4 regions of the Nonomuraea sp. NPDC051298 genome follow, and region 4 is predicted to be linked to each of the others. Evidence: riboswitches for the same ligand, from Rfam matches in the RefSeq annotation. Region 4 holds a riboswitch; each other region holds the start of a gene.
The links. Region 4 has a riboswitch for cyclic di-AMP ahead of ACZ6S0_RS17975 (C40 family peptidase). Riboswitches for the same ligand answer to the same signal wherever they lie in the genome.
Positions count from the first base shown of each region.

Region 1: it holds a riboswitch for cyclic di-AMP, as region 4 does, so the genes downstream of both, ACZ6S0_RS52380 (coiled-coil domain-containing protein) here and ACZ6S0_RS17975 (C40 family peptidase) in region 4, are expected to answer to the same signal.
Region 2: it holds a riboswitch for cyclic di-AMP, as region 4 does, so the genes downstream of both, ACZ6S0_RS18970 (hypothetical protein) here and ACZ6S0_RS17975 (C40 family peptidase) in region 4, are expected to answer to the same signal.
Region 3: it holds a riboswitch for cyclic di-AMP, as region 4 does, so the genes downstream of both, ACZ6S0_RS29860 (CHAP domain-containing protein) here and ACZ6S0_RS17975 (C40 family peptidase) in region 4, are expected to answer to the same signal.

Region 1 is NZ_JBVJIM010000052.1:15,574-21,208, reverse strand. Features, by position in the region: gene ACZ6S0_RS52400 (PP2C family protein-serine/threonine phosphatase) at 1-426, shown strand, start outside; gene ACZ6S0_RS52395 (response regulator transcription factor) at 609-1,205, opposite strand; gene ACZ6S0_RS52390 (M50 family metallopeptidase) at 1,359-2,663, shown strand; gene ACZ6S0_RS52385 (MmcQ/YjbR family DNA-binding protein) at 2,671-3,024, shown strand; gene ACZ6S0_RS52380 (coiled-coil domain-containing protein) at 3,046-4,032, opposite strand; cyclic di-AMP (ydaO/yuaA leader) riboswitch at 4,039-4,182, opposite strand; gene galT (galactose-1-phosphate uridylyltransferase) at 4,251-5,330, opposite strand; gene ACZ6S0_RS52370 (DeoR/GlpR family DNA-binding transcription regulator) at 5,327-5,635, opposite strand, start outside.
Region 2 is NZ_JBVJIM010000005.1:418,994-424,628, forward strand. Features, by position in the region: gene ACZ6S0_RS18935 (rod shape-determining protein) at 1-497, opposite strand, end outside; gene ACZ6S0_RS18940 (GNAT family N-acetyltransferase) at 556-1,143, opposite strand; gene ACZ6S0_RS18945 (SCO6745 family protein) at 1,140-2,018, opposite strand; gene ACZ6S0_RS18950 (CGNR zinc finger domain-containing protein) at 2,134-2,664, shown strand; gene ACZ6S0_RS18955 (PadR family transcriptional regulator) at 2,739-3,236, opposite strand; gene ACZ6S0_RS18960 (hypothetical protein) at 3,456-3,584, shown strand; gene ACZ6S0_RS18965 (DUF5302 domain-containing protein) at 3,634-3,834, shown strand; cyclic di-AMP (ydaO/yuaA leader) riboswitch at 3,996-4,130, shown strand; gene ACZ6S0_RS18970 (hypothetical protein) at 4,308-5,012, shown strand; gene ACZ6S0_RS18975 (alpha/beta fold hydrolase) at 5,080-5,635, shown strand, end outside.
Region 3 is NZ_JBVJIM010000011.1:314,073-319,707, forward strand. Features, by position in the region: gene ACZ6S0_RS29850 (aldo/keto reductase) at 1-637, shown strand, start outside; gene ACZ6S0_RS29855 (Gfo/Idh/MocA family protein) at 732-1,685, shown strand; cyclic di-AMP (ydaO/yuaA leader) riboswitch at 1,802-1,939, shown strand; gene ACZ6S0_RS29860 (CHAP domain-containing protein) at 1,952-2,665, shown strand; gene ACZ6S0_RS29865 (YciI family protein) at 2,881-3,321, shown strand; gene ACZ6S0_RS29870 (RNA polymerase sigma factor) at 3,377-4,627, shown strand; gene ACZ6S0_RS29875 (RHS repeat-associated core domain-containing protein) at 4,829-5,635, shown strand, end outside.
Region 4 is NZ_JBVJIM010000005.1:221,143-226,777, reverse strand. Features, by position in the region: gene ACZ6S0_RS17995 (hypothetical protein) at 1-204, shown strand, start outside; gene ACZ6S0_RS17990 (branched-chain amino acid aminotransferase) at 298-1,395, opposite strand; gene ACZ6S0_RS17985 (3-isopropylmalate dehydrogenase) at 1,655-2,701, opposite strand; cyclic di-AMP (ydaO/yuaA leader) riboswitch at 2,800-2,941, shown strand; gene ACZ6S0_RS17980 (hypothetical protein) at 3,115-3,258, opposite strand; gene ACZ6S0_RS17975 (C40 family peptidase) at 3,257-3,661, shown strand; gene ACZ6S0_RS17970 (SSI family serine proteinase inhibitor) at 3,779-4,168, opposite strand; gene serA (phosphoglycerate dehydrogenase) at 4,760-5,635, opposite strand, start outside.

The DNA of each region.
Region 1 (5,635 bases), on a different contig from region 4:
TGCAACGCCTACCTGCACAGGCAGCGGGGCGACGAGGGGTTCGTCACGGCCGTGCACGTACGCCTCGACCTCGACACGGGCGACTACACGATCACCTCGGCCGGGCATCCGCCGGTGGTCAAGTTCGACGCGGGCACGGGCAACTGGCAGGTCGCCTCGGCCAAGGGCGTGGTGCTCGGCGTGGTGCCCGACCTGCACTGCGAGCCCGACAGCGGCACCCTGCGCAAGGGCGACGCGCTGCTGCTCTACACCGACGGTCTGATCGAGCAGCCGGGGCGCGACATCGACGCCGGGCTCGACCGGTTGCTCGGCGAGGCGGAGCGGCTGCTGCCCTCGGGGTTCCGCGACGGGGCCAAGGCGCTGGTCAACGCGATGGCGTCGGGGCACAACGACGACTGCGCGCTGGTGCTCATCTGGCGTCCGTGAGCCGTGACGTTTCACATGGGCCGGCCGTGTGGGCGGTCACTGGCCGCGGGCTCGGCCGTGCTGGGATCCTCTAGGTGTTCGGGGCTCCGGCGGAGCGGCGCGGCTCCACGGGGTCCCGTCTCACCAGAGCCCGTGTTCTGCCTGAGCCCGTCCAGAACGCGTGCGGGCCCGTCAGCGCGCCGTCACAGCCAGCCGGAGTCGCTGGCGATGCGTACGGCGTCGAGCCGGTTGCGCGCCCCCGTCTTGCACATGATCCGCGACAGGTGGTTGCGTACGGTGCCGACCGACAGGAACAGCTCGTCGGCGATCTCCGTCGAACGCGCACCGCCCGCCGCGATCCGCAGCACGTCGAGCTCCCGCCTGGTCAGCGGGTTGGTCGCGCACTGGAGCGCGGCCACGGCCAGCTCCGACTCGATGGCCCGGCGCCCGGCGGCGACCTGGCGCACCCCTTCGGCCAGCCGCTCCGGGGCCACGCACAGGCTCATGAAGCCCAGCGCGGGACCGGCCAGCGCCTGGCGCACCTGGGCCGGGTTGGGCGCGGCCGACAGGATCAGCACCCCGCACCGGGGCACGTGCGCGGCCACCTCGGCCGCCGCCGGCCTGCCGGGCAGGTCGAGATCGACCACCGCCACGTCGGCGGCGGCGGCGACCGCCGCGCGCACCACCTCCTCCGAGCGCCCGGCCTCGGCGACGACCCGGAAGTCGGGTTCGGCTCCGAGGGTGGCGAGCAGGCCGCGGCGGACCAAGGGCAGGTGTTCGGCGATCAGAATGCGGATCAAGACGTCCCCCTCCGTCGTTTCTTAGGGTGATCGGCTGATCGCGGGCTGTCAATGCTCGTCAAAAGTGGTACGCCATGGGGCGTGCCGAGTTCGACTACTCTGGGGCTGTCGGACCTTTCGTCTGCCCTGCCGTCTGCCCTGGAGCGCGCCTAGATGAACTGGCTCTACGTCGTGGGGATCATCCTCTTCCTGCTCGGGCTGATGTTCTCCATCGCGCTGCACGAGCTCGGCCACCTGGTGCCGGCCAAGATCTTCGGGGTCAGGGTGACCCAGTACATGGTGGGTTTCGGCTCGACGGCCTGGTCACGGCGTAAGGGCGAGACGGAGTACGGCATCAAGTGGATCCCGTTCGGCGGCTACATCCGCATGATCGGGATGCTGCCGCCGCGCCCGGGCGACGACCCCACCAAGCTCAGGAGCAATGCCACCGGCCCGTTCCAGGGGCTCATCGAGTCGGCCCGCGATGCCGCGCAGGAAGAGGTGCGGCCGGGCGACGAAGACCGGGTCTTCTACCGCAAGAAGTGGTGGCAGAAGGTCATCATCATGTCGGGCGGCCCGGCGATGAACTTCGTGCTCGCCTTCGTCTTCTTCAGCATCCTGCTGGTCGGCATCGGCCTGCCCACCTGGGCCCCGATCGTCTCGCCCGACACCAACACGTGCGTGATCCCGATCTCCGAGCAGCGTACGCAGTGCACCGCCGCCGACAGGCCCACGCCGGCCGCCCAGGCGGGCATGAAGCCCGGCGACCGCATTGTCTCCTTCAACGGCCAGCAGATCGGCTCCTGGGACCAGGCCACCCGCCTCATCCGCTCCCACGGCGCCGGCGCGGTGCAGGTCGGCATCGTCCGCGACGACAAGCCGATGACCCTCGACGTCACGCTCATCGTCCAGGACCGGCCCAACGCCGAAGACCCCAGCAAGATCGACAAGAACGTGGGCTTCCTCGGCGTGCTGCCCACCGAGGTCATGGAGAGGCAGAGCATCGGCCAGGTCGTCGGCTACATGGGCGAGCTGACGGGCCGGGTGGCGGCCTCGCTGCTCAACCTGCCGGAGAAGATGGTCGGCGTCTGGCACGCGGCCTTCTCCGGTGACGAACGCGACCCCGAGGGCCCGGTCGGCGTGGTCGGGGCGGGTCGCATGGGCGGTGAGATCCTCGCCTCCGACCTGTCCACCGAGAAGAAGATCGCCATCTTCGTCAATCTGCTGGCCGGCTTCAACCTGGCGATCGGCATGTTCAACCTCATCCCGCTGCTGCCCCTCGACGGCGGTCACATCGCCGGAGGGCTCTGGGAGGGCATCAAGCGGGCCTACGCCAAGGTCATGCGGCGGCCCGAGCCCGGCTACGTGGACATCGCCAAGGTGCTGCCGCTGACGTACGCGATCGCGATCGTGATGATGATCATGGCGGGCCTGCTCGTCTACGCCGACCTGGTCAACCCGCTCACGCTGACGAACTGAGGCCGCCGTGGACACCGTCGACCGGCTTCGGGCCCTCTGCCTGGCCCTGCCGGAGACCACCGAACGGCTCTCCCATGGGGAGCCGACGTGGTTCGTCCGGGGGAAGAAGACGTTCGTGATGTTCGCCGACCACCATCACGACGACCGCCTGGCCTTCTGGTGCGCCGCGCCCGCCGGGGTGCAGGAGGAGCTGGTGGCGGAGGCGCCCGAGCGGTTCTTCCGCCCGCCGTACGTGGGGCACCGGGGGTGGCTGGGGGTCTACCTCGACGTCCCGCTGATCGACTGGGACGAGGTGGCGGAGCTCGTCACCGACGCCTACCGCCACATCGCACCCAAGTCGCTCGTCGAACGCCTGCCCTGACCTCCCTGTCGCAGGCCGCGATCAGTACATCGAGATGTGCACGTGGTCGTAGTGGTTCTCGGTGATGCTGCCGCGGTCGGACATCGTGCTCCAGCCGGAGCCCTGGTTGATCCGCTGCCGCCAGATCACGTACTTGACGCCGAGTTTGTCCTTGTTCTTCAGCGCCCACTCGGCGATCCGGTCGCCGAGCGCGTTGTTGGCGTCGCTGGGCATCGAGCCGCCCGTGCTCATCATGAAGTCGCAGGCGCGGCCGAGCGGGTGCTCGCCGCTCGAGCCCGAGCGGAAGCACCCCACCGCGAACGGCAGCGCGAAGTTCTTGTCGAGCTGCTCCTTCATCAGCCGGGTCCGCGCGGTGATGTTGTCGGACCCGTTCGGCAGCTCGGGCGCCCAGGAGCCGTCGGAGTTGCGCCCGGTCCCGTACGGCACCAGGTCCTCCAGCTTCTTCCTGATGTCCTTGATGACGTCCTCGGCCTCGTCGCGCTGGCCGGCCACCTCGGCCGTGTCGGACTTGATCCGCGAGGCCAGCGCGGCGGCCTCCTCGCTGGCTCTCTTCTTCTCGTCGCGGGCCTTGGCCACGCTGTCCACGACCGCCTGCTGCTCGGCGGTGAGCTGTTCGAGCAGGGCCGCGCTGGCAGCGTCGGTCGGGAGCATGAAAGAGGTCAGCGACAGGTCGCCGGTCTGGTAGCGCAGGCGCGCGATCTCGGCGACCCGCTGCTCGGCCGTGGTCACGGCCTGCTCGGCGGCCGCCGCCTTGGCCTGGGCCGTCTTGGCGGCCTCCTGCGCCTTGGCCAGCTCGACGCGTTTGAGGTTGTACTTCTCGATGAGCTTGTCGACCTTGGCGTTCAGCTCCTTGAGCTGGGCGCGGAGCTGGGCCTCCGTCGGCTTGGGGGCGGCCGACACCCTGATCGACGGTGAGGTGGACGCCGAGGCCGGGGCCGCGGGGAGGGCGGCGACGGCGATGGCGCTGATGAGACCGATGGCAAGACTCGCGGGGGACGAAGCCGCCACGTGGATGTTTCCTCTCCCTCTGCCGGCCGGGTTAGCTGACGGGTTCGGGTATGGGAGCTGCGTTTCCCTACCGCCTGAGCGGATTCACCCCGGGTGTGATTGGGTCCCCGGCTCCCGGGCACGGCGCCCGGGATTAGGCACGCAACGGCTGTTACGGCCGGTGCATATCGGGATATTAGTGGTAGATCACCGGTAATGCGACCTTAAGTAGAAATCTATTAGTGATCTACTTGTGATCGGAGCATGCGTGCGGCCTCCTCCGGCAGCACGTCGTTGACGAACGCCCCCATCGCCGACTCCGACCCGGCGAGGTACTTCAGCTTGCCGGCCGCCCGCCGGATGCTGAACAGCTCCAGGTGCAGATAGGCCAGCTCCCTGCCGGTACGCACGGGCGCCTGGTGCCAGGCCGAGACGTACGGCATCACCACCCCGAACAGCCCGTCGAACGCCCGCAGCACCGAGGTGTACAGCGGCGCGAACGCCGCCCGCTCCTGCTCGGTGAGCGCCGCGAGGTCGGGCACCTGCCGGTGCGGATAGAGATGCACCTCGAACGGCCACCGCGCGGCGGCCGGCACGAAGGCCGTCCACAGCTCGTTGGCGGCCACCACCCGCGTCCCCGCCGTGCGCTCGGCGGCCAGCACGTCGGCGAACAGGTTGCCCGGCCCCCGGTGCCGCGCCGCCGCGCCGAGGTGCAGCCTGGTCCTGGGCGTGACGTACGGGTAGGCGTAGATCTGGCCGTGCGGGTGGGCCAGCGTGATGCCGATCTCCTCACCCCGGTTCTCGAAGCAGAACACCTGCTCCACGCCGTCGATCCCGGACAACTCGGCCGTACGGTCGGCCCACGCCTCCATGACCAGCGCCACCTGGGCGTCGGAGAGCCTGGAGAAGGAGGAGGAGTGGTCGGAGGTGAAGCACACCACCTCGCACCGCCCCACCCCCGGACGGACCTCGCTCAGCCCGCCCGCCTCCCCATAGGCCCCGAAATTTCCGGAGAAGGAGGGGAACCGGTTCTCGAAGACCACCACGTCGTAGTCGTACGCCGGGATCTCCGACGGCCGCGTGGGCGACGACGGGCACAGCGGGCACTCGGCCGTGCCACCGCTCGGCAGGAACGTACGCGTCTGCCGGTGCCCGGCGATCGCGATCCACTCCTCGGTCAGCGGGTCGTAGCGCAGTTCGGAGGCGACCGGCCGGGGATCGAGCGTGCGCCGGTCGATCGCGCTCCGGTCGGCGTCGTCGCGCCGGTCGAAATAGATCAGCTCCCGGCCGTCGGCCAGGTGGGTGATGGTGCGCTTCACGGCGAGCCCTCCGCGATGATCAGTTCTCCGGCCCGTTCGGCCAGCTCGGTACGTGCTTCCTCGGGCAGCCCGGCGTCGCTGATGACCACGTCGGCCTCGCTCAGCTCGGCGATGGTGCTGATGCCCACCGTGTTCCACTTGGTGTGGTCGGCCGGGACGACCAGCCGGCTCGCCGCCGTGACCAGCTCTCTGTCGGTCTCCGACTCCAGCAGGTTGGGCGTGGTGAACCCGGCCCGCACGCTCATCCCGTGCACGCCCAGGAAGAGCGTGTCCACGTGCAGGCGGCGGATCGCGGCCACGGCGAC
Region 2 (5,635 bases), 200 kb from region 4:
ACCGACTCGCCGGAGAGCACGGCGATGCGGGCGGCGTCGGTGCCGATGTCGATGACCATGTAACCGGTGCGGTCCGTGAGCGTCAGGCCCGACCCGAGGCCCGCGGCGAGCGCGTGCGGGACGAGGTGCACCGTCCTGGCATCCGACTCGTACGCGATGTCGCGCAGCGCCGCGCGGTCGATCGGGGTGGAGTCGCCGGGCAGCGCCATGACCACGCGCGGCCGGGCGTACGGGTGCCAGTGCACCTTGCGCAGGAAGTGGCGGATCATGCGCCGGGCCAGCTCGGCGTCGGCCGGCAGCCCCTCACGGACCGGCCAGCACGTGCGGCCGCCCGCCTCGGGGGCGGCGGCCTCCGAGCCGTACCGGATGACCTTGCCTGTGCGATCATCGCACATGACTGCGGAGGGTTCGTCGAGCACGATGCCCTTGCGCTTGAGATAGATGCGCGTGCTCGCCGCCCCCAGATCCATCGCCAGGTCGCGACCGAGAATACTCATCGCGGGGTTCATTTCCTGACGTGCTCCAACACAACACCACGAACTGAACCGCTCCCCTTTACCCGCCCTCTGCCGCCCGGTCGCCCGGCGACTTCGTCCGCGAGGGCGGGTGGGGCTGCTCCGGACCTCGCCGCGTGCCAGGTGACACGAACACCACGACGTCCGAGTCCTCGCCGGCTCGCAGCCAGCCGGACCGCTCGTACAGCCGGACGGCGTCCTGGGCGCTCGGTGCGGTCAGCAGCCAGCTACGCCGCTGTCCGCACAGCAGGTCGAGAATCCGCCCCGCCAGCCCCTGCCCGCGCGCGTGCGGGGCGACCGCCAGTTCGTCCACCTCCAGCGCGCCGACGAGAAGCTCGGCCGTCCGGCCGGGGCCGAGTGCCGCGAGCACCTTGCCGTAGGCGCGCCCGGTGGGGAACGGCGAGGCGGTCGGCCACGCCGTACCGAAGCCGCAGGGTTGACCGCCCTCGGTGGCCAGGATCGCCCGGAACCCCGGCCTTGCTGTGTCGGCGGTGAGCCGGTCGCGGAAGGCGACGACCGCGTCCTCGCTCTCATGCCACGGCGGGCCGGTGAACGCCGCACGGTAGACGCTCACCAGCTCGGCCCGTCGTGCGAGCGTCTGCGGGCCGGTCAGCGGATCGAGTCTCATGCCGGCGCCGGCACCTTCCCGATGCCCAGCGTGCTGGTCATCGGCAGCAGGCCGGACTCGAAGACGGCGCCCAGCAACGGGAGGTTGAGCTGGGCCAGCCGTTCGGCGCGCTCGGCGCCCAGCGCCCGCCACGGACCGGCGGCGAGGTGGTCGGTCATCCGCTCCACCTGGTCGCGCAGGTCCCGCCCGCGCTCGGTGGCCTGCCCGTCGGCATCGACCAGCCCGCGGCGAGCCAGCCGGTCGTGCGCCGCGGCCCACTCCTGCTCGTCCCAGCCGCGTCCGGCGAAGTTCGCCACGGGAGCCGCGCCGATCGCGGCGAAGGAGACCAGCGCCTCGCAGCCGTCGAGGTCGGCGGCCCTCAGCGCCGTCAGGTGCCCGTCGCCTCGATGCTCGCGCAGCACCGTGTACGCCTGCCAGAGCACGAGATGCGGCTCGTCGGGCCAGGGCAGGTCGAGGTTGGCGGCGGCCAGCGGCCGGTGCTCCACGCTCACGCTCTCCGCCGCCCGCCTGGCCAGCTCCGCCGCCTCGGCGACGTCAGGACCGTCGAGCCGGTCGCCGAGCAGGGCGCGACAGGTACGGTCGACCGCGCGCATCCGGGCGTCCAGGACCTTCTCGGGGGCGGCCGTCGCCCAGATCGCCGGAACGTACCCGGCGACCATGGCCGGGCTGAAGCTGTAGGCGGTGGCGGTGACCAGCCGCGGACCGGCGGCCCCCAGTGTCGCCCAGCGCCAGGCGAAGTAGCTCGGCCACCTCGACCCGACGTCGTGACCGAGTCGCGCCGCCTCCTCGAACGCCTGGGGCGAGAAGTACAGCATCGCGTGCACCGGCTCGATCTGGTGCCACATCCTACGAGAGAGGCCCGCGTGTTCCGACATCAATACCTCACTGTCTAGATAAACTACGCCAGTGACGGTAGACCCATGGCGCATCACTGGTCAATCGCAAATAGACAGTTATGTCGAGCGGCATGTGCAGCGCGCCGTCCTTCTGGTGAACGAGTTGGCCGTCGACCGGGCGTACGGGCGGCGGGTCGCGCCGCCGACCACGGGGCCCGACCGCCGGGCGGCGATCCAGGAGGCGCTCGCGGCGGCCGGGTCGGCACGGAGCGAGTCGCTCACCCCCGCCGACGCCGAGGTGCTCGCGGCCGTCGCGGCTCAGCTACGACCCGCCTTCGGCGCGGGAGAGCGGGCCGAGTCCGTGATCGAAGGTCTCAATCGGCTGCTCGTGCGGCATGCGGCCGTCCCCAACCTGCACGGCCGACCGGACGGGCCCCCCGTCCTGGCCTTCCATCGCGCGGACGCGAGCCTGGTCGACGCCTGGGTCGCGGACGCGGCCACCGCCCTGGCCATGGTGATCGGAGTCGGTCAGGGGGCGAGACTCCGGTCCTGCGAGGCCGCGAACTGCGAGCGGGTCTTCCTCGACAGCACGCGCAACGCCTCCCGCAGGTTCTGTGGCCTGTCGTGCCAGAATCGCGCCAAGGCGAGCGCCTACCGCCTTCGCCGCGCGGCGAAGGCCGACTGAGTCGCGACTGCCCTGACCCCCGTCCGCACAGGCGCCGCGCGGCAAAGGTGTGGAGTAAGGCGCCGTCGGCGGGGCTACTGGTGGTCTTTGAGGTCGGCCAGGGTTTCCTCGGCCCACCGGATGCCGGTGCGGGCCTGGGCGAGGCCCAGGTCGAGGGCGTACCGGCCGAAGCGGTCGCGCGGCTCGCAGTCCAGCGTCTCCAGCCGCGCCTCGAACTCCGCCTTGATCCGCTCGACCACCCCGACCGCCTGGTCCCGCGCCATCAGCGGCAGCAGGAACGCCTGAAGCGCGATCTCGCTGCGGACCGCCCTCGCGGGCGCGTGCTCGACCATCCACGTACGCAACTCGTGCTCACCCTCGGCGGTGACCGTGTAGATCTTGCGCCCTCTCGCCCCCTCCGCCTCGACCGCCACGAGCCCGTCGGCGGCCATCTTCACCAGCTCCGGATAGATCTGCGTGTGCCCGGCCTGCCAGACGTGGTTGAGCGAGCGCTCGAACTTCTTGGCCAGGTCATAGCCGCTCGCGGGGCCGACGGCCGAGAGCAGCCCGAGCAGGGCGATCCGTAGGGACATGCCCGCCAGCATATCGAAAAGTTGACATGTCAAGACTTACCTATCACTCTTCACAGGTGAAAACTGACAGCAAGGGCAATGGCCTCATCTTGCTCGCCGTGCTCGGCGGGATGTTCCTGGCGATGCTGGACCAGACGATCGTGGGCACGGCGCTGCCGCGCATCACGTCCGAACTGGCCCGTCCACGGTCTGGCGGCCGCGCACGCCTCCGCGGCCGCGGTGGTCATCCCCGCGCTCGGGGTGGCGGGCGCGGTGATCGCCCTGGTGGCGCTGGTGGCGCTGCCGAACAACCGGCTGCGTACGCCCGCCACGCCACACTCCAAGGTCGAGGCCGGTTTCGCGTCGTGAGCGGTGCCGTGCGAAGCTGTGACTTGTCCCCAATACCTTGGAGGTCCTCATGGCGGATACACCGGAGCCGGAAGTCAGCGAAACTCCCGAGGACGAGATGAAGCGCAAGTTCCGCGAGGCGCTGGAGCGCAAGCGCGGCCAGCACGCGGGCTCGGGCGCGGGTGGCAGGGGCGGCGACCCATCGAAGATCCACGGGGCGCACGGTCCGGCTGCGAGTAAAAGATCATTCAGGCGCAAGAGCGGCGGCTGAGGCTGGAGTTCTCCGGGGGTACGGGATGCCGTGCCCCCTTTTTCTTCCCGGTCAAAGGTAGATCTTTTGTCCGATTCATGATGAAACGTTGGCAATGTCCGGTTCCGTCATTACAGTAATCGCCATTACCAGCCGGTGACCTAGTCCTTACCCAGAAGGGCAGCCGGCCGGCGCCGAATCCCGAACCCCCTCGGGAGCCGGGGAACCACCTCTTGGGGCGAATCCGGCCTGTGCCGGTAGGGCATCTCCACGCCCGAACCCGTCAGCTAACCCGGTAGGCGTGATGGAGAGGACATACCCCATGCACCAGCGCGTCGTACCCCCAGACCGCTTGCTGACGGCCGCCAACTGAACGGCCCCCTTCCTCAGGTACGCATCGTGCGCTCCGCGTAGTCAACGCCCAGCGCTGTGCCCCGCTGTGCCGTTTTGCGGGCGCAACCTCCCTGTCCCCCCGTGAAGGGTGTTGCTGTTCCATGATTGCCTGTTTTGGTCTGCGTTCCCTCGCCATCCTCACCGCCATCGCAGTCGGCGCGCTCGTCCTGGTCGGCACCGCCGCCCACGCCGACTCGGCCGACAACGAGAAGATCCTGCTCAAAGGGTCGACCACGGCCTCGTACTTCTGGGACGACTCCTCCGGCCGCGCCGGCGACACGGGCCTGCCCGCCAGCGGCAAACCCATGCAGAAGGGCCTGGCCGCGAGCCCGAGCTGGCCGCTCCTGACCGAGGGCTACGTGGTCTACAAGGGCAAGAAGGCGCCCTTCTTCGTGGGCGACCGCGGGCCGGGCGAACCGTCGAACCGCGGGATCATGCTGGACCTCGACGCCAAGACGTTCGCCGACCTGACCGGCGGCAGCTTCAACGCCGACACCCTCGGCGTGGACGGCGTCGGCGGCCAGGGCCACATCGAGCTCGACTACGTGATCACCAAGTGGGGCGACGGGGTGGGCAAGAAGAACCACCCGGTGCCGTTCTCGACCGGCGCCTGGTCCGAGCGCGACAACAACCCGGCCACCCCTCCGGCCGACCAGGAGCCCCCGGCGGTCGACGGCGACGCGGCCGGTGACGGGGTGGAGAACCAGGGCGGTTCCGTGAGCACCGTGCTGGTGGCCGGCACCCTGACCGCCGCGGGCGCCGCGCTGCTCGGCAGCGACCGCCTCCGTCCCCTCCTCGTGCGCTGAGACTCCTCCCATCGTGAGCGCGGGCCCTGCTTTACGCCGCCCGAACCAGAATGACATTCTGGTCTCCGTGACGAACCGCGTAGCCGCGAACGGCATCGACCTCGCCTACGAGAGCTTCGGCTCTCCAGAAGGACGCCCGCTGCTCCTGATCATGGGCCTCGGCGCCCAGCTCATCCAGTGGGACGAAGCGCTCTGCGAACTCCTGGTGGAGCAGGGACACCACGTCGTGCGGTTCGACAACCGCGACGCGGGCCTGTCCACGCACCTCCACGACCTGGGCGTCCCCTCGGCGGGGGCGCCCGCGCCGTACCTGCTGGACGACCTGGCCGACGACACCGCCGCGCTCATGGACGCCCTCGGCCTGCCCGCCGCCCACGTGGTCGGGGCCTCGATGGGCGGCATGGTCGCCCAGACGCTGGCCATCCGGCACCCCGGGCGGGTGCTGACCCTGACCTCGATCATGTCCACGCCCGGCCCCTCCGTGGCCCCGCCCACCGAGGCCGCGGCGGCCGTCCTGATGAGCCGGCCGCCCGCCGATCGCGCGGCGGTGCTGGAGCAGGCCGTACGCACCTGGTCGACGATCGGCTCACCCGGCTACGAGCTGGACCGGGAGAAGATCGTCG
Region 3 (5,635 bases), on a different contig from region 4:
CGGGCTGCCGCGCGGGAAGATCTTCGTGACCACGAAGCTGGGCAACGCCGACCACGTCCGCGCGGCGGCGGCGTTCGACGACTGCCTGGCCCGGCTGGGTCTCGACTACGTGGACCTGTTCCTCATCCACTGGCCGATGCCGCAGCACGGCAAGTACGTGCAGGCGTGGCGGGCGCTGGAGAAGCTCTACCGCGACGGCCGGGTCAGGGCCATCGGCACCTCGAACTTCACGGTCGCCACGCTCACCCGGCTCATGGACGAGACCGACATCACCCCGGCCATCAACCAGATCGAGCTGCACCCGTACCTGCAGCAGCGGGAGCTGCGGGCCTTCCACGAGGCCAACGGCATCCTCACCGAGGCGTGGAGCCCGCTGGGCCAGGGCAGGGGGCTGCTGGACGACCCGGCGCTGGGGGTGCTGTCGGACAAGTACGGCAGGACACCGGCCCAGATCGTGCTCCGCTGGCACCTTCAGCTCGGCAACGTGGTGATCCCGAAGTCGGTGACGCCCACGCGGATCGCCGAGAACATCGACGTCTTCGACTTCATTCTCGACGCCGAGGACATTGCGGCCATCGGCGCGCTGAACAAGGGGCTGCGACTGGGGCCGGATCCGGAGACGTTCAACATGATGTGAGTGACCCCTGTGACCGATGTGTCATTTGACAGCATTTCTTAGTAACGAGCACCTCTTTTACCTGATTTTTTACCTTCCATATACGATCTCCCGCGTGCGAGATTTCACATGGGGAATAGCCGCGACCGGAGCCATCGCCCGCAGGGTGGGCACGGCGATCGTGGCGGAGCCCGGTATGCGGGTGGCCGCCGTCGGATCCAGAGACCTGACCAGGGCGCAGGACCTGGCCTCGACACTGGGCGCGGAGTCGGCGTACGGCTCCTACGCCGAGCTGTGCGCCGACCCGGCCGTGGACGCCGTCTACGTGGCCACGCCGCACGCGCAGCACCTGGAGGTGGCCGAGGCGGCCATCGCCGCGGGCAAGGCCGTGCTGTGCGAGAAGCCGCTGGCCGCGACCGTGGACGACGCGGCGAAGATGGTACGCCTGGCGCGCGAGGCGGGCGTGTTCCTGATGGAGGCGATGTGGATGAGGTTCAACCCCCTCATCCAGCGGATCGCGGCCGACCCGCGCTTCGGCGAGATCCGGTCGGTGCAGGCCACGTTCGGGTTCGCCGCGCCGTACGACCCCGCGCACCGGCTGTGGGCGCCGGAGCTGGGCGGCGGCTCCCTCCTCGACCTGGGGATCTACCCGTTCGGCCTGGCCCAGTTGCTCCTGGGCGCGCCCTCCGAGCTGCGCGTCACCGGCTCGCTGGCCCCGACCGGGGTGGACGCGGAGGTGGCCGGGCTCCTGCTCTACCCCGGAGGGCGGCACGCGCTCGTGGCGTCGTCGCTGCTGGGGAATTACCCGAACCAGGCCGGCGTTGTCGGGACATCGATGCGAGCGGACCTCGCGGCGCCGTTCTGGGCGCCGGAGCGGATCCTGCTCACCGGGCCCGGCATGGAGCCGGAGGAGCTGGTGCTCGATCCCGCCGACAACGGATACGCCGGTGAGCTGCGCGAGGTCCGCGCCGCGGTGGCCGAGGGAAAGACCGAATCCTCGATCATGCCCCTCGACGAATCCCTTGCCATGATGGGGCTTCTGGCCGCCGCGCGGAGACAACTGGACTGACATCGCGTTTAGGGGTTTGTCATCCCCTTGCCTCATGTATTACCTTAGATGACTACTTGAGGCATATGACCGGTTTGTCCGGCTGTGTCGACCATCGCACGACAGATCACAGGATCGTCCTGTGACCGCTGAATCCGCCTGCGGGCGGAACCGGGGACCCACGTTCCTTGGGGTGAATCGGCACTTCGGTGCCGTAGGGCAGCTTCCACGTCCGAACCCGTCAGCTAACCCGGTAAGCGGCATGGAAGCAAGGAGTAACCCCCTCGATGGCCAAGCACCGTATTACCGATACCTCGAAGAGCCCTCTGGTCCGCGCCCTCGTCAGCACCTTCGTCGGCGCGACCGTCATCGCCACGGCCCTCGGCTCCCACGCCGTCACGGCCAGCGCCGACTCCGCGATCGGCGTCGCCGCGGCCACCGGAGCCAGGCACCCGGACGCCGCCGTCGCCGCCCATAAGGACGGCGCGGCGAGCGAGAACAAGGTCAACGTCACCGCCGAGCAGGTCCTGGCCCTGGCCAAGTCCCAGATCGGCACCTCCGAGAACTCCTACGGCGGCGGCACCAAGTACCAGCAGTGGTACGCCGCCTCGCAGCGAGCCGCCGAGACCATCGCCCGTGACGGCGGCAACCGCGCCGCGTACCTGAACGCCGCCTGGTGCGCGATGTTCGTCTCCTGGGTCGGCGACCAGACCGGCGCCCGCCAGCAGATCGGCTGGGACGCCTACACCGTGACCCACGCCAAGTGGTTCGCGGCCAACAACCGCTTCGGCACCGTCCCGAAGCCCGGCGCCGTGGTGTTCTTCTCCTGGGGCGGCAGCAAGGCGCTGAGCGACATCGAGCACGTCGGCTTCGTGCTGAAGGACAACCAGGACGGCACCATCTCCACCGTCGAGGGCAACACCGGCAACGGCAAGGTGGAGGAGCGCGTCCGTCCGAAGTCGCAGGTCGTCGGCTACGGCTACCCCGACTACGCCGTCTGACCCGCCTCCCCCCACCCCCTCCGCCGAGCGCGCGGCCCCATCCCGGGGCCGCGCGCTCGGCGCGTTCCCGCGCACACGACGCCACGACCCCACGACCCCACGACCCCACGACCCCACGACCCCACGACGGCGTAGTGTCGATCCGCGGCCCGGCCGTTCGACGCGTCGACGAGGACGGCCACCGAGGCCGCCACGCCCCGAAGGAGACGACACCGATGAAGTTCATGATCGTGGGCAAGGCCAACGCCGAGACAGAGGCCGGGACGCTGCCCAGCCAGGAGCTGGTGGACAACATGCACGCCTACAACGAGTCCCTGGCCAAGGCCGGGGTGCTGCTCGCGGCCGAGGGGCTCTACCCCAGCTCGCACGGCGCGCAGATCGCCTACAGCGGGGGCCGGGCCAGCGTGATCGACGGGCCGTTCACGGAGGCCAAGGAGCTGATCGCCGGGTTCTGGCTGATCCAGGTCAAGTCGCGGGAGGAGGCCGTCGAGTGGGCCCTGCGCGTGCCGGTGCCGCCGGGGCACGAGGGGGTGGGGCTGGACGTGTGGCAGGTGTTCGACGCCTCGGACGTACCGGACGACTCGATGCCCGCGGACGAGCGCGAGCGCGAGGAGGCGCTGCGCGAGCGCCTGGGCGTGGACACCCCCGACGCGTGACCCGTCCCACCGGCTCGGGTTGCGGCGGGAGGGGCGGGGCTGGTCTCATGGGCCGGTGACGGCTTCCGACACCCATCGCGCCATCGAGGCGGTCTGGCGGATCGAGGCGGCCCGGCTCATCGCCGGGCTCGCCGGGCTGGTGCGCGACGTCGGCCTCGCCGAGGAGCTGGCACAGGACGCCCTGGTCGCCGCGCTGGAGCAGTGGCCGGAGTCCGGCGTGCCGCGCAACCCCGGCGCCTGGCTGATGACGGTCTCCAAACGCCGCGCCATCGACCTCATCCGCAGGAACGAACGCCTCCAGCGCAACCTCGTCGAACTCGGCCACCGCATCGACCTGGAGGACGAGCTTCCCGAGGTCGACGAGATCGAGGACGACCTGCTGCGGCTGGTGTTCACGGCCTGCCACCCCGCCCTGTCGATGGAGGCGCGGGTGGCGCTGACCCTGCGCGTGCTCGGCGGCCTGACGACCGACGAGATCGCGCGGGCGTTCCTGGTCTCGGAGTCCACCGTGGCGCAGCGCGTCGTCCGCGCCAAGCGCACGCTGGCCGACAAGGGGATCCCGTTCGAGGTGCCCCAGGGGGCGGAGTTGGCGGGCCGCCTGTCGTCCGTGCTGGAGGTCATCTACCTGATCTTCAACGAGGGCTACTCGGCCACGGCCGGCGACGACTGGATGCGTCCCGCGCTGTGCGAGGACGCGCTGCGGCTCGGCCGCGTGCTGTCCGGTCTCATGCCCAAGGAGCCCGAGGTGCACGGCCTGGTCGCGCTCATGGAGATCCAGGCGTCCAGGTCGGCCGCCCGGGTGGGGCCGTCGGGCGAGCCGATCCTGCTGCTGGAGCAGAACCGCGCCCGCTGGGACCGGCTCCTCATCGGCCGTGGTCTGGCCGCGCTCGACCTCGCCGAGTCGCTGTCGGGCACGCCCGGCCCGTACGCGCTGCAGGCCGCCATCGCCGCCTGCCACGCCCGCGCCGTCGACCCGGAGGACACCGACTGGGGGCGCATCGCGAGCCTGTACGAGTCGCTGGCCCGCCTGTCGCGCTCGCCCGTGGTGGAGCTCAACCGGGCCGTGGCGCTGTCGATGGCCTACGGGCCGGCGGCCGGGCTGGAGCTGCTCGACCAGATCGTGGACGAGCCGTCGCTCAAGGGCTACCACCTGCTGCCGAGCGTACGCGGGGACCTGCTGGCCAAGCTGGGCCGCACGGAGGAGGCGCGGGCGGAGTTCGAGCGGGCGGCGGGCCTGACCCGCAACTCCCGCGAACGCGCCCTCCTCGAGGACCGCGCCGCCGCCTGCCGCCCCTCGACCGCGTAGGGGCCGCCTCTGCCGCCGAGAAGCGGGTGAGCAGAATGCGCAGAAGTCTGGACCTACGGCCGGACGAGCGCGACGATCCGATCACCAATCTGTGATCGCGGACACGCTCGAGGGCTCATCGCCTCACGCGCCAGCTCCTGTTCGAAACGGGTGAGGCCCCGCCCCCGTACGTCCCGACCGGCAGCCCTCTGGAGAAGGTTCATGGATCTGCCCAGTGAGTTAGACCTGCCCGAGTCCCGATGGAACGGCCTTCAGCCGACACCTCCCGATCCCGTTCACCCGGACGCCTCCTGGAATCGTTTCGAAGGCGTCAAGCGTGAATCGCGCTGGCCGCGCAGGCTGGCTCCGGTTCTCGCCGTCGTCCTGCTGGTGGAGATGGCGTACGCCGTGCCCGCCTATGCGGCTCCCCGTCCGGCCCCGTCCGTGCAGAAGGAGACGCCGGTCACGGGCGGGCAGGTGCCCGTCAAGGCGCCGCTCGAGAATCCGATTGCCAAGCAGGCATGGAGCGCACCGCCGGGCGTCACCTGGCCGAAGCCGCAGAAGGCGGAGCTCGGCGGGAGCGCCGCCAAGACCCTCGCGGCCGATTTCCCGGTCCGCCTGGCTCCGCAACAGGCCAAGACCGCGGCCGCTGCCGAGGTGGAGCCGGTCACGGTGGAGTTGCTCGACACCGACCTGCTCGGCCTGGCGCTGCGCGTCTCTCCTGGTCAGGGCGTGCCCGCGGCCAAGGCCGCCGGGCAGACCCGGCTGGAGATCGATTACTCCGGCTTCCGGTACGCCTACGGCGGCGACTACGGGGCTCGGCTGCGGCTGGTCAAGCTGGCCGAGTGCGGCCTGAAGGCGGCCACCGCCACCGCGGCCTGCCCGCAACCCGAGCCGGTCGCCGGCAGGAACGATCCCCAGGCCGGTACGCTGACCGCGGAGTTCGAGACCGGCGCGGTCTACGCGGTGACGGCCGCCGCCTCCGGCCAGTCAGGCGACCACTCGGCCACCTCGCTGGCCGCCTCCGCC
Region 4 (5,635 bases):
CTGCTCGCGGGCGGCATCGGCCCCTACGAGGCCATCACCTTCGGCTCCTCCTACTGGGACGCCGACCCGCAACCCGCGATCGCCCGCATCGCCGAGGATCACTTCGGGTGGCGCGAAGCGCGCACACCTCAGGAGATCATCGACGACGCGGACAGCGAGTACTCCGACCTCATGGACCGCGTCGACGCGCTCAACATGTACTGAGGCCCGAACGCGCGTGCGTCGAACGCGGGCAGTCGAAGGACCCGGGCAGCCTCCGGGGCGTGGAAGGCCGGCGGGCGAGCCTCCGGCGGGCCGCTAGGCGATCTTGTGGATCCAGTTGTGGGTGTCGGGGCGGGCGCCGTACTGGATGCCGACCAGTTCCTCGCGCACCCGCATCGTCACCGGGCCGGGCGTGCCGTCGCCGATCGTCCACGAGCGGTCGGCGCCCTTGACCGAGCCCACAGGCGTCACCACGGCCGCGGTGCCGCACGCGAACACCTCCGTCAGCTCGCCCGACGCGCACCCGGCCTGCCACTCGTCCACGCTGACCAGGCGCTCCTCGGTCCGCAGGCCCAGGTCACCGGCCAGCTCGAGGATCGACTCGCGGGTGATGCCGGGCAGCAGGGTGCCGGTGAGCGCGGGCGTGACGAGCTTGTCGCCGAAGACGAAGAACAGGTTCATCCCGCCCATCTCCTCGACGTAGCGGTGCTCGTGGGCGTCCAGCCAGACCACCTGGTCGCAGCCGTTCGCCACGGCCTGCCGCTGCGCGACGAACGCCGCGGCGTAGTTGCCGCCGCACTTGGCGAAGCCGGTGCCGCCCGGGGCGGCCCGCGTGTACTCGGTGGACAGCCAGACGGAGACGGGCTTGATCCCCCCGGTGAAGTACGAGGCCGCCGGCGAGGCGATGACCATGTACTTGTAGCTCTTCGACGGGTAGTTGACGCCCAGCCCCGCCTGGGTGGCGATCATGAAGGGCCGCAGGTAGAGGCTGTGCCCCTCGGTCGTCGGCACCCACTCCTTGTCCGTCGAGACGAGCACTTCGAGCGACTCGACGAACGTCTCCTCCGGCAGCTCCGGCATGGCCATGCGGAGGGCCGAGCGGTTGAAGCGGGCGGCGTTCGCGTACGGGCGGAACGTCACGATCGAGCCGCTGAGCTGGCGATACGCCTTCAGACCCTCGAACAGCTCCTGCGCGTAGTGGAAGACCGACGTGGCGGGGTCGAGGGAGAGCGGCCCGTAGGGCATGAGCCGGGCGTCGTGCCACCCCCGGTCCTCGGTGTAGTCGATCGAGATCATGTGATCCGTGAAGGTCTGCCCGAAACCGGGGTCCGCCAGTACCTGCTCGCGCTCGGCCGCGGTGCGAGCGTTGGCGGATAGCTGCACGTCGATGCTGAGCTTCTGAGCGATGGTCATGACGGCGGTCCTTCTCTCTGCGATCTACCGAAATCTACCGGAATCTGCCCGTTGTCTGCGGATCTGTGAACCTTCGACGGCGGGCAGCCCTGCCCCGGAGGGCGTCCGTACTTCCTATTGTCTCGCTATATGGGATGACAAGCGGCCGATGGGGAGGTCGCCCGCGAAAAGCCGGCGAAAGGCCGCCTGAGCTGGGAACACGCAAAAGCGCCCGGCAGTCCTCCTCGGACCGCCAGGCGCGTTTCGGGGCTAGGCGGTCCTAGCCGGATACTCGCGCGGTGATGTCGTCGCCGATCTCGCGGGTGGATCGACCGGCCGGCCCGGCGGGTCGCTCGGCGAGGTCGGCGGCGACCGCCTGCTCGACCCTGGCCGCCTCGGCGTGCAGGCCGAGGTGGTCGAGGAGCATGGCGACGGACAGGACGGTCGCGGTGGGGTCGGCCTTGCCCTGGCCGGCGATGTCGGGCGCGCTGCCGTGCACCGGCTCGAACATGCTGGGCGAGGTGCGCTCGGGGTTGACGTTGCCGCTGGCCGCCAGGCCGATGCCGCCCGCGATGGCCGCGCCGAGGTCGGTGATGATGTCGCCGAACAGGTTGTCGGTGACGACCACGTCGAAGCGCTCGGGCTGGGTGACGAAGAACATCGAGGCCGCGTCGACGTGGCAGTAGTCGGTGGTGACCTCGGGATATTCGGCGGCCACCCGGTCGACCGTGCGCTGCCACAGGTCGCCGGCGAAGGTGAGCACGTTCGTCTTGTGGACGAGGGTCAGCTTTTTGCGCGGGCGCGACCGGGCCTTCTCGAAGGCGTAACGCACCACGCGCTCGACGCCGTAGGCGGTGTTGAGCGACTCCTGGGTGGCGATCTCGTGCGGCGTGCCGCGACGCATCGCGCCGCCGGTGCCGGCGTAGAGGCCCTCGGTGCCCTCACGGACGACGATCATGTCGATGTCGCCGGGCGTGGCGCCGGCCAGCGGGGTCCGCACCCCGGGGAAGAGCTTGACCGGCCGCAGGTTGACGTAGTGGTCGAACGCGAACCGCAGCCGCAGCAGCAGGTCACGCTCGAGGACGCCCGGCGGCACACTGGGGTCGCCCACGGCGCCGAGCAGGATCGCGTCGTAGCCGCGCAGCTCGTCGAGCACCGCGTCGGGGAGGGTCTCGCCGGTGCGGTGATAGCGTGCGGCCCCCAGGTCGTAGTGCGTGGCCTCGATCTTCGTGCCCACGGCTTCCAGGACCTTGAGCCCTTCGGCGACGACCTCGGCGCCGATGCCATCCCCGGGGATGACGGCCAGGCGGATGTTACGCGACTCCATGGCGGTACCTTACCGGCTCGTCTCGTCTGACGAACACTCCATCTCATTTTCTGGACGCCCGATTTTGGGGGGTTTACGACTGCTTGACCGTTTCGTTAGTGTTTGTCGGGCCTAATTCACGCAGCCGCTGCGTGGAGCCGGGGACCCACTTGAGCCCCAGGGGCGAATCGGCACCGCCGTAGGGCTGTCTTCCAGGCCCGAGCCCGTCAGCTAACCCGGCCGGCCTCATGGAAGGACAGTGCTCTGTCTCGTATCGCCATCGTCCTGGCGGCGGGAGCCGCCGGACTCATCCTGGCCACCCCCGCGGCACAGGCCGCCACCACGGCCCAGGACGACACCGCCACTCAGGCCGACGCAGCTCAGGCCGACACCGCAGGCCAGGCCCGCACCACGGGTGACGCCCACTCCGCGGCTCAGGCCCGCACGGCCAAGGCCCACACGACGGCCAAAGCCGACACCGACGACGACCCCACCACCCTGACCGTCAACGACATCAAGCGCATCCGGGCGCAGAGCGCGCCGAAGCCCGCCTGGAAGACGGCACTCAAGTTCGCCATGGACAGGCGCGGCATCCCGTACGTGTGGGGCGGCACCAGCGACAGCGGCTACGACTGCTCGGGGCTCATGCTCAGGGCGTACGAGGCGGCCGGCATCGAACTGCCGCGCACCACCAACGAGCAGTACGCGGCCTTCTCCAGGAAGATCTCCTGGGACCAGCTCAAGCCCGGCGACCTGGTGTTCTTCAGCGACCTGGGCCACGTCGGGATGATCTCCAAGCCCGGCTACATGGTGCACTCGCCGCACTCGGGCGACGTGGTGAAGGAGGAGAAGCTCTCGGACTGGCGCAGAACCGCGTTCGTGGGCGCGGTCCGGCCGGACCCCAAGGGGGTGCGCCTCTGGGCGAAGGTGGTCGAAGAGCGCACGACCCCCGCCGACGCCATCGTCACGGCCACCCTCTGACGGGCCGCCGGCGCGGAAAGCCACGGGCGGCCCCGTGCGCGGACGGGGCCGCCCGTGCTCCCTCACCCCTGGCCAGGCCGTCGATCAAAGCCCCGGCGCGGATGCGATCACTCCCGGTCAGGGCACGATCGGGCTCGCGATCTTCTCCACGAAGCACGGGTTGGGGTAGTGCTCGTCGAAGTGCTTGTGCTGACCGTAGAACCAGCCGTTGATCTCGACCCGGACGGGGTCGAAGATCCGCGGGCAGGGCACGTCGGGCCGGAACCTGATCCGCTCCAGGTCACCGCCGATGCGGCGGAGCCGGTCGCAGGCGGCGAACGGGTCGGGGTGCGTCCCGTCGTCGGGGTGGCACGTCAGGACCCAGCGCTCGGTGGTGCCCGCGGGCAGGTTGTGCTTGACGATGTGCAGCTCGGCCGCCTGCGCGTGGGCGGGGGTGACGAACAGGGCCGCGCCGGCCACGACGGGCAGGGCGACTGCGGCGGCGCGCCGGATCAGGGCAGCGTACATGGGGAACCTCCACCTCGAACGAATACGCAGCGCGACGCTATCAGCACTCTGCGTATCCGTGGAGGGAGGTGTCGGTACCCCTGTCACCGGCCTGACGTGCGGACATGCCGCCGCGTCACCAGGAGCGGCACGGACGGGGCAGGGCCCTACCGGCTGGAGTTCTGGGGGGCGCCGCCGTTGTCGCGACGGTCCAGCGCGATCTGCACGGCCTCGGCCGCCTCGTCGTCGTGGTCTTCGGCACGGTTCCAGGCATACATCTCGTACATGTGACTCATCTCTTCTCGCGGACGCGTTCCAAAGGAGGGGAAGCCGGACTCCGGTCGCGAATCCGACCGGGCCTGATCTCGCGGACCGGGCGTAGGACTCACTGGGGGACTTACTGGCCGACACAGGCGCCGATCTCCGCGGCGAGCCGTCGACCTGCCCTAACAGGCCCCGCCGCGGCAGGTAATGAGTACGAGTACCTGGCGCATCACTGCCACAGTACCCGAGGCATCTCGTTGGATGTCCTAGTATCTCGCATGCTGAGACGCCGAAAGGGCCGCCACCCGGGATCGGGTGACGGCCCTGACAGGACGGAAGAGCAGGAGGTCAGTCCTCCAGGTCCACCGAGCGGCCGCTCTCGGCGCCGATCTCGGTCACGATCTGCTCGACGATGTCGGCGGGGATCGCGGAGTCGACGGTCAGCGCGATGAGCGCCTTGCCGCCCTTGACGTCCCGGGCCACCTGCATCGACGCGATGTTGATGCCGTGCTCCCCGAGCAGCCGGCCGACCACGCCGACGATGCCGGGACGGTCGGTGTAGGTGAGGAAGCACAGGTGGGCCGTCGGCTCGATCTCCATCTCGTAGCCGTTGACCTCGACGATCTTCGTGATCTGGCGGGGCCCGGAGAGCGTGCCGGACACCGAGACCGTACGCCCGTCGGCGAGCACGCCGCGCACGGTCACCACGTTGCGCCAGTCGGGGCTCTCGGAGCTGGTCACCAGCTCGACCGTGATGCCGCGGTCCTTGGCCAGCAGCGGCGCGTTGACGTAGGTGACCTGCTCCTCCACCACGTCGGCGAACACGCCCTTGAGCGCGGCCAGCTCGATCACCCGTACGTCCTGGGCGGCGATCTCACCGCGCACCTCGACGTCGAGCTTGGTGGCCACCTCGCCGGCCAGCGCGGTGAAGACCCGGCCGAGCTTCTCGGCCAGCGGCAGGCCCGGCTTGACGTCCTCGGCCACGGCGCCGCCCTCGACGTTGACCGCGTCGGGCACGAACTCGCCCGCCAGCGCCAGCTTCACGCTCCGCGCGACCTGGGTGCCGGCCTTCTCCTGGGCCTCGTGCGTGGAGGCGCCCAGGTGCGGCGTGACGACGACCTGGTCCAGCTCGAACAGCGGGCTGTCGGTGCACGGCTCCTTGGAGAACACGTCGAGGCCGGCTCCCGCGACCCGGCCCTCCTTGATCGCCGCATACAGGGCGCC